Regions from separate parts of the Vibrio sp. AH4 genome, predicted to be linked through region 1. Evidence: predicted binding sites of a transcription regulator. Region 1 holds the regulator's gene; each other region holds the start of a gene.
The links. The regulator CRP, encoded in region 1, controls carbon source genes, mostly activating them, when cyclic AMP is high. The targets are predictions, from matches to a motif close to TGTGANNNNNNTCACA.

Region 1 (3,287 bases):
GACTCGTCTCGACTGACGATGACGAGTGGGATTACTTTGTCGATCATATTCGTGCGGGCATCGTCAATCGTAACCGCCAATTAACCGGAGCCAGTGGTGATGCACCGTTTGGTGGCCCAGGAGCGTCGGGCAACTTACGCCCTAGCGCTTTCTATGCTGCTGATTATTGCGCTTACCCGATGGCTTCTATGGAAGGGGAGGCAACTCAGTTGCCCGCCACCTTGAGCCCAGGAATTGAACTTTAATCATAATTTATTTTGTGCCTGCTCAGCCAAGTAGGCACTTTTTCGTCACAGGTTGAACGCTTAATCGTGTCAGCGTTGGGAGTCTTGCGCTGCACCTAAACTTAGAATGAATTCGTTTGCTGGTCACTGGATTAACAAGGAGGCGTTATGACGCCAACCGCTTTATTTCAATCGCTCTGGAATGATTATATTGAGCGCCTCTGCCCGTCGGCAGAGAAGGTGCATCAACTCTTACAAGAGGATGAGGCTCTGATTAATGATCATATCGCACTGCGTACCTTTAATGTTGCGCCACTAGGATTAGAGACGTTGGCAAAGCCATTTTTGGCACTAGGCTATCAGCCGTGTGGTGAGTATGAATTCAAAAGTAAAAAGTTGGCCGCCAAACATTTTGAGCACCCTGACCCTTTACAACCAAAAGTCTTCATCAGTGAACTGAAAGTGGAAGAGTGCTCGCCTGAATTGCAAGCGATAGTGGCGAAGTTGGTTGCACAGGTGGATGCCACGGCTTTAGCGGGAGAGGGTTTTCTGTATGGCGGCCGTTTATGGAGCTTAAGCCATGCTGATTATCTTACGTTGGCCAAAGAGAGTGAATACGCAGCTTGGCTTGCGGCGCACGGCTATGGTGCAAACCACTTTACAGTCAGCGTGAATCAGCTCAACGCGCTACATGAAGTGAAACAGGTCAATGACCATCTGCGCCAGCATGGCTTTAGCATCAATGAATCCGGTGGTGAAGTGAAAGGTTCGCCAGAGGTTCTACTGGAGCAATCCTCCACCATGGCAGATAAAGTGTTAGTGCGTTTTAACGAAGGTGCAGAAATGATTCCCGGTGGTTTCTATGAATTCGCTAAACGCTATCCAATGGCGAATGGTCAGCTTTATCCCGGATTTGTCGAAGCCTCAGCAGATAAGATTTTTGAAAGCACGAACCGCTAAATTTAGCGCCTCGTACAAATAAAAATAGCCACCGCAGGGTGGCTATTTTTTATCGGGAATGCTTAGCGAGTGCCGTAAACCACGATGGTTTTACCGTGGGCAGAGATCAGGTTCTGCTCTTCCAACATCTTCAGGATGCGACCAACGGTTTCACGAGAACAGCCAACAATTTGACCGATCTCTTGACGAGTGATCTTGATTTGCATGCCGTCAGGGTGAGTCATCGCATCTGGCTGACGCGCAAGGTTCAGCAGAGTTTGAGCGATACGGCCCGTTACGTCTAGGAACGCAAGGTCGCCAACTTTCTGGCTGGTCACTTGCAGACGACGAGCCATTTGACCTGAAAGGCGCATCAAGATATCTGGGTTTACTTGGATCAATTGACGGAATTTCTTAAATGAGATTTCAGCCACTTCACAAGGTGTTTTAGCACGAACCCAAGCGGTACGTTCTTGGCCTTCTTCAAACAAGCCAAGTTCACCGATAAAATCACCTTGGTTCAGGTAAGAGAGGATCATCTCTTTACCTTCTTCATCTTTAATCAGTACCGCCACTGAACCTTTCACGATGTAGTACAGCGTTTCCGCTTTTTCACCGGCGTGGATCAACGTGCTTTTTGATGGGTACTTATGAATGTGACAATGTGAAAGAAACCACTCTAGTGTTGGATCGGTTTGAGGTTTACCTAGAACCATAATAATCTCACTTCCTCTGCAGGGTACGCTTGCCGCTATCCATATTTTAGCGAAGCCTCAATTGGGCTTACTAGAATAAGAGGTGTTACCCAACGCTGCAAGCTCTCTTGTGTTTCGGTTAAGAATAGTATCCTTTTTCGGAAACGATTTCTTGATTTTAATCGTGTCACTAGTCTGATTTGCTACGCAAAACTGTGCACATGATCACGGTATGAAAAGTAAGCATTCATAACTGGTCGGATCTAGCCAATTTTCCCCGTTTCAATCAATTGTTGCAGCAGTGGGCGCACAATCAAATCCATCGCAAAACTCATTTTGCCGCCGGGGACAACAATGGTGTTATGGCGTGACATGAATGAGCCATCAATCATCGCCAACAAGTATGGGAAATCGACGTTTTTGATCCCACGAAAACGGATCACCACAAAACTCTCATCCAATGTCGGAATACCTTTGGCGTTGAGTGGGTTCGAGGTATCGACCGTGGGCACACGCTGAAAGTTAATGTGGGTGCGTGAAAACTGTGGGGTGATGAATTTGAGGTAGTCGTCCATTGAACGGACGATGGAATCCATCACCGCTTCACGTGAATGGCCGCGGTCGCGCGTATCACGTACGTATTTCTGAATCCACTCAAGGTTAACAATCGGCACCATACCAATCAAAAAGTCGACGTGTTGTGCAACATTGACATCACCATCGACCACGCCGCCGTGCAAGCCTTCATAAAACAGCACATCTGAGTTTTCGGGCAGTGATTGCCAAGGCGTAAACGTACCGGGCATTTGGTTATACGGAACTGCTTCATCAAAGGTGTGTAAGTAGCGGCGCACTTGGCCGGTGCCTACTTTTCCGTATTGGCGGAAGAATTCTTCAAGGGTTGGGAAATCGTTGGCTTGGGGACCAAAGTAACTGATATGGCGACCTTGCTCGCGCGCCTTGCGGATTTCTACATCCATTTCTGGACGAGTGAAGCGATGAAAACTGTCCCCCTCAACCCAAGCAGGCTTGATGCTCATCATATTGAACATCTTGCGAAAGGCTTCAGAGGTGGTTGTAGTACCGGCGCCGGAAGAACCCGTCACCGCAATAATCGGATGTTTGGCTGACATGACAAACCTTGTCCTTAAGTCCTTGATTTTGGTGCTAACTCAGGCACCACCCGGAAATGACTATAGCACGGAAAATGAAGCCGTCACTGCTTGGCTAAAACGGATGGCATTTAATATCGACGGTTTCATGCAATTCTGAATAGACGATCACAGCTTGCCCAGATTGTAACTGGGTACGTACTTGCGCGATTTTCTCCTCTAGCGAGATTTCAATATCACCATAGTCGGTGCCTTCACGCAGTACAAACTCGCGGATCAAATTGTCGAGTGTGTCTGGCGCAATTTGTTGCCATGGA
Region 2 (3,287 bases), 610 kb from region 1:
AGCGTAAGTCAATCACCGGCACGGGTTCACCACGTAAGGATGCCACGCCAGTAATATGTGGATGCGAGCCCGGCATTTTAGTCAATTGGGGTACTTTGATGACCTCTTTGACCTTAAAAACGTTTATCGCAAAAATTTGACGACTATTGAGGCTAAACAGTAACAGCTCCAATCGGTTTTCGCCGACCAGATTAGTACGCTGGTCTACCGTGTTCAAAACACCTGACATACGAAATTCCGTTAAATGAATACCTTGGTAACAGTATAGCCCCTAGGTATAAATGTAAATGTAAGCAAGGCTGAAATTCTTACTAATGAAGTTATCGATTATCCTTCGACCACTTTCATTAAGAGTAGACCATCATAGAGCGCCTGCTTAATCAAAGCAGCACCCGGCATTGTCGCCTGTTTATAAAAACGAGATTCGACCAACTGTAAATCCTGATGATAGACCGGTAGGCTCTGTTCGCGAATACATTGCTCAATCGAGGGGTATAAAATCGCTTTTGCTTGATTAATTACGCCACCGATCAAGACCTTATCTGGGTTAAATAGGTTAATCACAATCGCAATCGCAGCACCTAAATAACGCCCAAGCTGCTGAATTACGTCCACCGCCAGTGGATCTCCATCCGCAGCGGCTGCACAAATATCTTCGATAGAAATATCTTCGATTATGGCAAGGCAACTGGTTTCTCCAGCCATAATTCGAGCTTTGACCTGATCTCGTATCGCTTGTGAGGACGCCACTGTTTCTAAACAACCGTAATTTCCACAGTGACAACGCTTACCTTTGGGATCGATTTGAATATGGCCTAACTCGCCAATGTTGCCATGCCGGCCTTGCAATACTCGTCCGTCGAGTACAATCCCGGCCCCTAGTCCATGATGGATTGAAATGAGTACTGAATTATCAACATCTTGAGCATGACCAAACAATTTTTCCGCCAATGCCCATGCCCTTGTATCATTAGCAACAAAAACAGGTAACCCCGTGGCTTTATATATTTCTGGGCCTAATGCTAAATTTTTTACATTGTAGTGCGGCATTTGCAGCACAATACCTTGCTCAGAATTGACTAATCCCGGCAACGTAATGGCAATGCTAGTTACCCGATCTAATTGTGCGGAATAAGTTTGGAAAAACTCTTCAATTTCAAACAATAAACGAGCGAGAACATCATCTTGATCGATTTCGTGGATATCGATTTTGGTATCGATCAACACTTCCCCGCCCAGTTCGTGTAGGGCAATCGTGAGATAACCACGGCCAAGACGCATAGAAAGAAATTGCCATCCCATATTGTTGGTTTGTAACCCAACCGCAGGACGACCTCGGCTGATCGCCTCTTGAACCGTCGTTTCATGAATTAAGTGAGCGTCAATCAACTCACGCGTAATTTTGGTAATACTGGCTGGCGCAAGCTCACTCTCCTTCGACAAGTCGATGCGAGAGATTGGCCCTTTTTGGTCTATGAGTTTATATACGCGACCGGCATTGATCTGCTTAATGTGATCAATGTGGCCGGGTTGAGCCATGTACATGCGACGCTCCGGAATTCAACAACAAACCAATTTTTTTACTTTGCGAAGTAATTGTGAAGTTCTTTGTCAGATAGGCGTGACAAATATCACGCATATCCCTAGAAGTTTGTGTTTTATATCCAATTATTAGGCTTTATTTCCCTCTTTCATCGATTCGCACGGTATACCAAAACCGAACAAACCCAAAGTCATCATAGGAGTGATATCCCAGTTCAAACACTTACTTCACAGCAAAAACGATCTAACTTTTTCTGAGTCACTATACTGAGTATAAGCCTCGCTAATACTTTCAAATCTAAGGAACCTTGATATGAGCTCAACTTTACGTAGAACAAAAATCGTCACCACCTTAGGTCCTTCCACAGAAAGCCCCGAAATTTTAGAAGCCATCATTCGTGCAGGAGCCAATGTCGTGAGAATGAATTTCTCACACGGTACACCCGAAGATCATAAAAATAGAGCTCAAAAAGTACGTGAGATTGCGGCTAAATTAGGTCGCCATGTCGCCCTGCTCGGAGATTTGCAAGGACCCAAAATTCGCGTATCGACCTTTAAAGAAGGAAAAATCATCTTAGCGGAAGGAGCATCTTTTGTTCTTGATGCCGACTTAGCTAAAGGGGAAGGAACGATAGAAAGTGTCGGGATTGATTACAAAAAACTCCCTCAAGATGTCCGCCAAGACGATATCTTGTTGCTTGATGATGGTCGTGTGCAACTGCAAGTGATACGTGTAGAAGCCAATAAAATTCATACCACCGTGCTGGTTGGCGGACCGCTTTCCAACAATAAAGGCATCAATAAAAAAGGCGGTGGATTATCCGCCGATGCATTAACAGAAAAAGACAAAAATGATATTCGACTCGCGGCAGAAATACAGGTGGAATATTTGGCCGTGTCTTTTCCTCGCAATGGTGAAGATATGAAGTATGCGCGTCGGCTTGCCCAAGAAGCGGGATTGCATGCTCGTATGGTGGCTAAAGTTGAGCGGGCGGAAACCGTGTCTTGCGATGAAAACATTGATGATATTGTGCGTGCCTCAGATGTGATTATGGTCGCTCGGGGCGATCTCGGGGTTGAAATCGGTGACCCTGAACTGATTGCCGTCCAGAAAAAGCTGATTTCACGGGCAAAAAAGCTGAATCGGGTTGTCATTACTGCGACGCAGATGATGGAGTCCATGATCACTAACCCGATGCCAACACGTGCGGAAGTGATGGATGTGGCGAATGCGGTTCTCGATGGGACTGACGCGGTCATGCTTTCAGGGGAAACCGCAGCTGGCAAATACCCTGTCGAAACCGTTAAAGCAATGGCTGAAGTTTGTGTCGGCGCTGAAAAAATGATTGAGTCGAATGAACAAAACTATCGAATAAAAAGTGTGTTCGTCACTGAAGAAGAAGCGATTGCGATGTCGACCATTTACGCGGCAAACCATTTGGAAGGCGTCAAAGCCATGGTGACACTGACCGAATCTGGACGCACCGCATTAATGACCTCACGCCTAAACTCCGTATTCCCCATCTTTGCGATGTCGGCCAACCAAGCCACACTCAATCGCTGCGCACTATTACGAGGAGTTATCCCTTTTTACTTCGATACCAAACAAGCCAGTGGTCTTGAGGCGGCAATTGCAGCGTTAGATGCACTCAAAGAGAGAAAGCTACTCGAAGAAGGCGATTTAGTCATCATTACCCAAGGCGACATTATGGGCGTAGAAGGCTCCACCAACTGCATGAGAATAC
Region 3 (3,287 bases), on a different contig from region 1:
TGATCCAGTTTCGCAGGCCACTCGTGACCAATTTTCTCGGAGATGAGCGCAGACAAATCTGGGTTACAGAACTTCAACCAGCGACGCGGCGTGATACCGTTGGTCACGTTTTGGATTTTGCTCGGATAGAGCTCAACAAACTCAGGGAACAAGTCGCGCTTCACCAATTCAGAGTGCAGCGCCGCTACGCCGTTCACCGCATAAGAGCCGACCACACACAGGTTGGCCATACGCACCATGCGATGGAAACCTTCTTCGATGATCGAAAGCTTTTGCTGTTTCGCCACATCACCCGGCCATTTGGCACGCACTTGTTGCAAGAAACGGTGGTTGATCTCGTAAATGATCTCCATGTGACGTGGCAGCAAGCGTTGGATCAACGATTCGCTCCAGGTTTCCAATGCTTCTGGCAGCAGAGTATGGTTGGTGTACGCAAAAGTGTGTGAACAGATCGCCCACGCCGCTTCCCAAGACATCTGCTTTTCATCGATCAGAATGCGCATCAGCTCAGGGATCGCGATGGTTGGGTGCGTATCGTTAAGCTGAATCGTTTCGTACTTCGGCAGATCGGCCAACGCATGACCTACCGCTTCATGGCGACGCAGAATATCGCGCACCGATGCTGCACTGTGGAAATACTGCTGCATCAAACGTAGGGTTTTGCCTTTTTCGTGGTTGTCGTTTGGATACAAAACTTTGGTGATGTTGCCAGCATCGATCAACGCGTGCTGCGCTTCAAAGTAGTTACCGTTGTTGAAGCTTTCCAGTGAGAAAGGCGCGATTGCGCGACATTCCCACAAACGTAGCGGGTAAACCGTATCACTTTGGTAGCCTACTATCGGCAAATCCCACGGCATCGCTTGCACTAACATGCCCGGCACCCAGCGACGTCGCTCTTTGCCATTGTCATTGACCACTTCAACATGGCCATAGAAACCAATTTCTTGCTTCAGCTCAGGACGCGCCACTTCCCATGGGTAGCCTTCAACACCACACCATGCATCGGGGGCTTCTTTTTGGCGGCCTTCTTCGAAAGACTGTTTAAACAAACCATATTCGTAGTGCAGACCGTAGCCTACGGTTGGGAATTCTTGCGCCGCGCAAGAATCCATAAAACAAGCGGCAAGACGGCCCAAACCACCGTTACCTAATGATGGATCTCGCTCTTCTTCCAGTAGGTCAGTCAGGTTTTGGCCCAACTCTTCCATTGCTTGTGCAACGGCTTCGTACACACCCATGCTGATCAAGTTGTTGCCGGTTAAGCGGCCAATCAAAAACTCCAGCGATAGGTAGTTCAAACTTTTACTATTGAGGATGCGTTCATCCTGCTCGGTTTGCAGCAAATCAAAGGTGGTAAATTCAGCAAGGGCTCGTCCCATTGCCAAGTACCATGCACGCGCCGAAGCATGCTCTACTGTCGTAGCGTAGGTTGCGGTTAAATGGCGCTTCACGTTTTCTTGGAACGACTTCTTGTCAAACTGTTTCTGTTGAGTAGGTTTCATTGTGAACTCTCACTTTTTGGTTCTAATCCATCTGACTTCTATCCTGCCTTTACGACTTTGGCAAAACATCCTCCTACTTTTCTCATCAATTGGGAGGAGAAACTAAGGCGTAGAGACGCAGGTGTCTGGTGGTTAGTGATCTGGCTCGCATCAATTCTCTGCTCATGAACAGATAGCAGTGACTCTGATCACACCCCCCGCCGATTAACCATAGCTAGGCTTTATGAAAGTTCGGAAAACAAGAGGTTAAACATTTGTCCACTCTGCTAAATAGATCACTATAATTTCGTTTCCGTTACCCATTTTTCACTTATTTTCGTAGAGGCTGAGACAATATCCTTGCTCAGGCGCAGATTGATTAGTGACGGAAATCACAAATATAGGGCGTAGTTGTGAGCGAAACGTGAAGAACACAGAAAACTCAGTATGGATCAATAAACGCGCAGAATGACTTCAAGTAACATTCGTCCATCTGAGCGTGATATGCCTCGCGTATTCACTGCCACCCTACCCTTGGAACTGGTGTTCCAAGTTAAAAGAGCATGAAGCTCTGATTGGAATAGACGAGAGAAAGAAGATGTGGATCCCTTCGAAACTGACTCGCCCAGGACGTTTGCATAACGCCATCGTCCGTCCCCGTGTTCTGGAATTATTGCAACACGCGACTTGCTACAAACTCGTGCTGTTCCGCTCTCCAGCGGGTTATGGCAAAACCACCATGGCCGCGCAGTGGCTTGCCGATAAGCCGAATCTGGGTTGGTACAGCATTGATGACAGCGATAACGATCCGTTTCGCTTTATGAACTACCTGCTGCAAGCGATTAATAAAGCAACCCATAACGCCTGCCCCAATGCGCAAAAATTGGCAGAGAAGCGTCAGTTTTCGTCATTGCATTCGCTGTTTAGTGAAGTGTTTGCCGAGATGGCCGACTACCACGGCGAATGCTATGTGGTGCTGGATGATTACCATCTGATCAGCGATGAAACCATTCACGAAGCGATGCGCTTTTTCTTAAAACACATGCCCGATAACTTAACGCTGGTGGTAACCAGTCGTGCAACGCCACCTTTGGGTACGGCTAACTTGCGCGTGCGTGATTTAATGATTGAGATCGGCAATGAGCTTTTGGCTTTCGATACCGAAGAGACAACACGCTTTTTCAACCAACGGGTTTCCGATGGGATTGATGCACTGACCGCCCATCACCTACGCGATTATGTGGAAGGTTGGCCTTCGGCCATGCAGCTTATCGCCCTGCAAGCCCAGCATCAGCACCGCACACTCGCTCAAACCATTGAATCGGTTTCGCACTTTAATCATGCGCATCTTTGGGACTATCTGGTCGAAGAAGTGTTTGATCTGCTTGATGATGAAACTCGCTATTTCTTGATGCAGTGTTCGGTACTCGACCATTTTGACGATGCCTTGGTGAGCAGTTTAACTGGGCGTGACGATGCCTTGGCGATGATTGAATCTCTCAACCGCTTTGGCTTATTTATCTCGCCGCTGGAGGGGGAAACCAACTGGTATCGCTTTCATAATCTGTTTGCCGAATTTTTAGCGCATCAACGCCAAGCCCGCATTCCACAGCAAGAGCAAGATTTACAACGCGCTGCCGCCAAAGCATGGTTGGAAGCGGCAACGCCTCACCAAGCGCTGCGTCATGCGCGTTTGGCGCAAGATAGCGAGCTGCTGGCGAGCATTTTGAGCCAGTTTGGATGGAAGATGTTTAACCAAGGCGAGCTTGAAGTGTTGGAAGCGGCAATCAATCAGCTGACTCCCGC

Region 2: a site for CRP is predicted at 1,621-1,636, ahead of MKA69_RS00155 (ROK family protein). Genes of this name have one in related genera too.
Region 3: a site for CRP is predicted at 1,680-1,695, ahead of MKA69_RS13690 (glycogen/starch/alpha-glucan phosphorylase). Genes of this name have one in related genera too.

The regions. Positions count from the first base shown of each region.
Region 1 is NZ_JALAIV010000001.1:636,961-640,247, reverse strand. It holds gene astD (succinylglutamate-semialdehyde dehydrogenase) at 1-245, shown strand, start outside; gene MKA69_RS03105 (DUF1338 domain-containing protein) at 393-1,184, shown strand; gene crp (cAMP-activated global transcriptional regulator CRP) at 1,247-1,879, opposite strand; gene MKA69_RS03095 (phosphoribulokinase) at 2,122-2,991, opposite strand; gene MKA69_RS03090 (YheU family protein) at 3,086-3,287, opposite strand, start outside.
Region 2 is NZ_JALAIV010000001.1:27,644-30,930, forward strand. It holds gene MKA69_RS00150 (chemotaxis protein CheV) at 1-229, opposite strand, end outside; gene MKA69_RS00155 (ROK family protein) at 328-1,545, opposite strand; gene pyk (pyruvate kinase) at 1,856-3,287, shown strand, end outside.
Region 3 is NZ_JALAIV010000003.1:107,902-111,188, reverse strand. It holds gene MKA69_RS13690 (glycogen/starch/alpha-glucan phosphorylase) at 1-1,502, opposite strand, end outside; gene malT (HTH-type transcriptional regulator MalT) at 2,080-3,287, shown strand, end outside.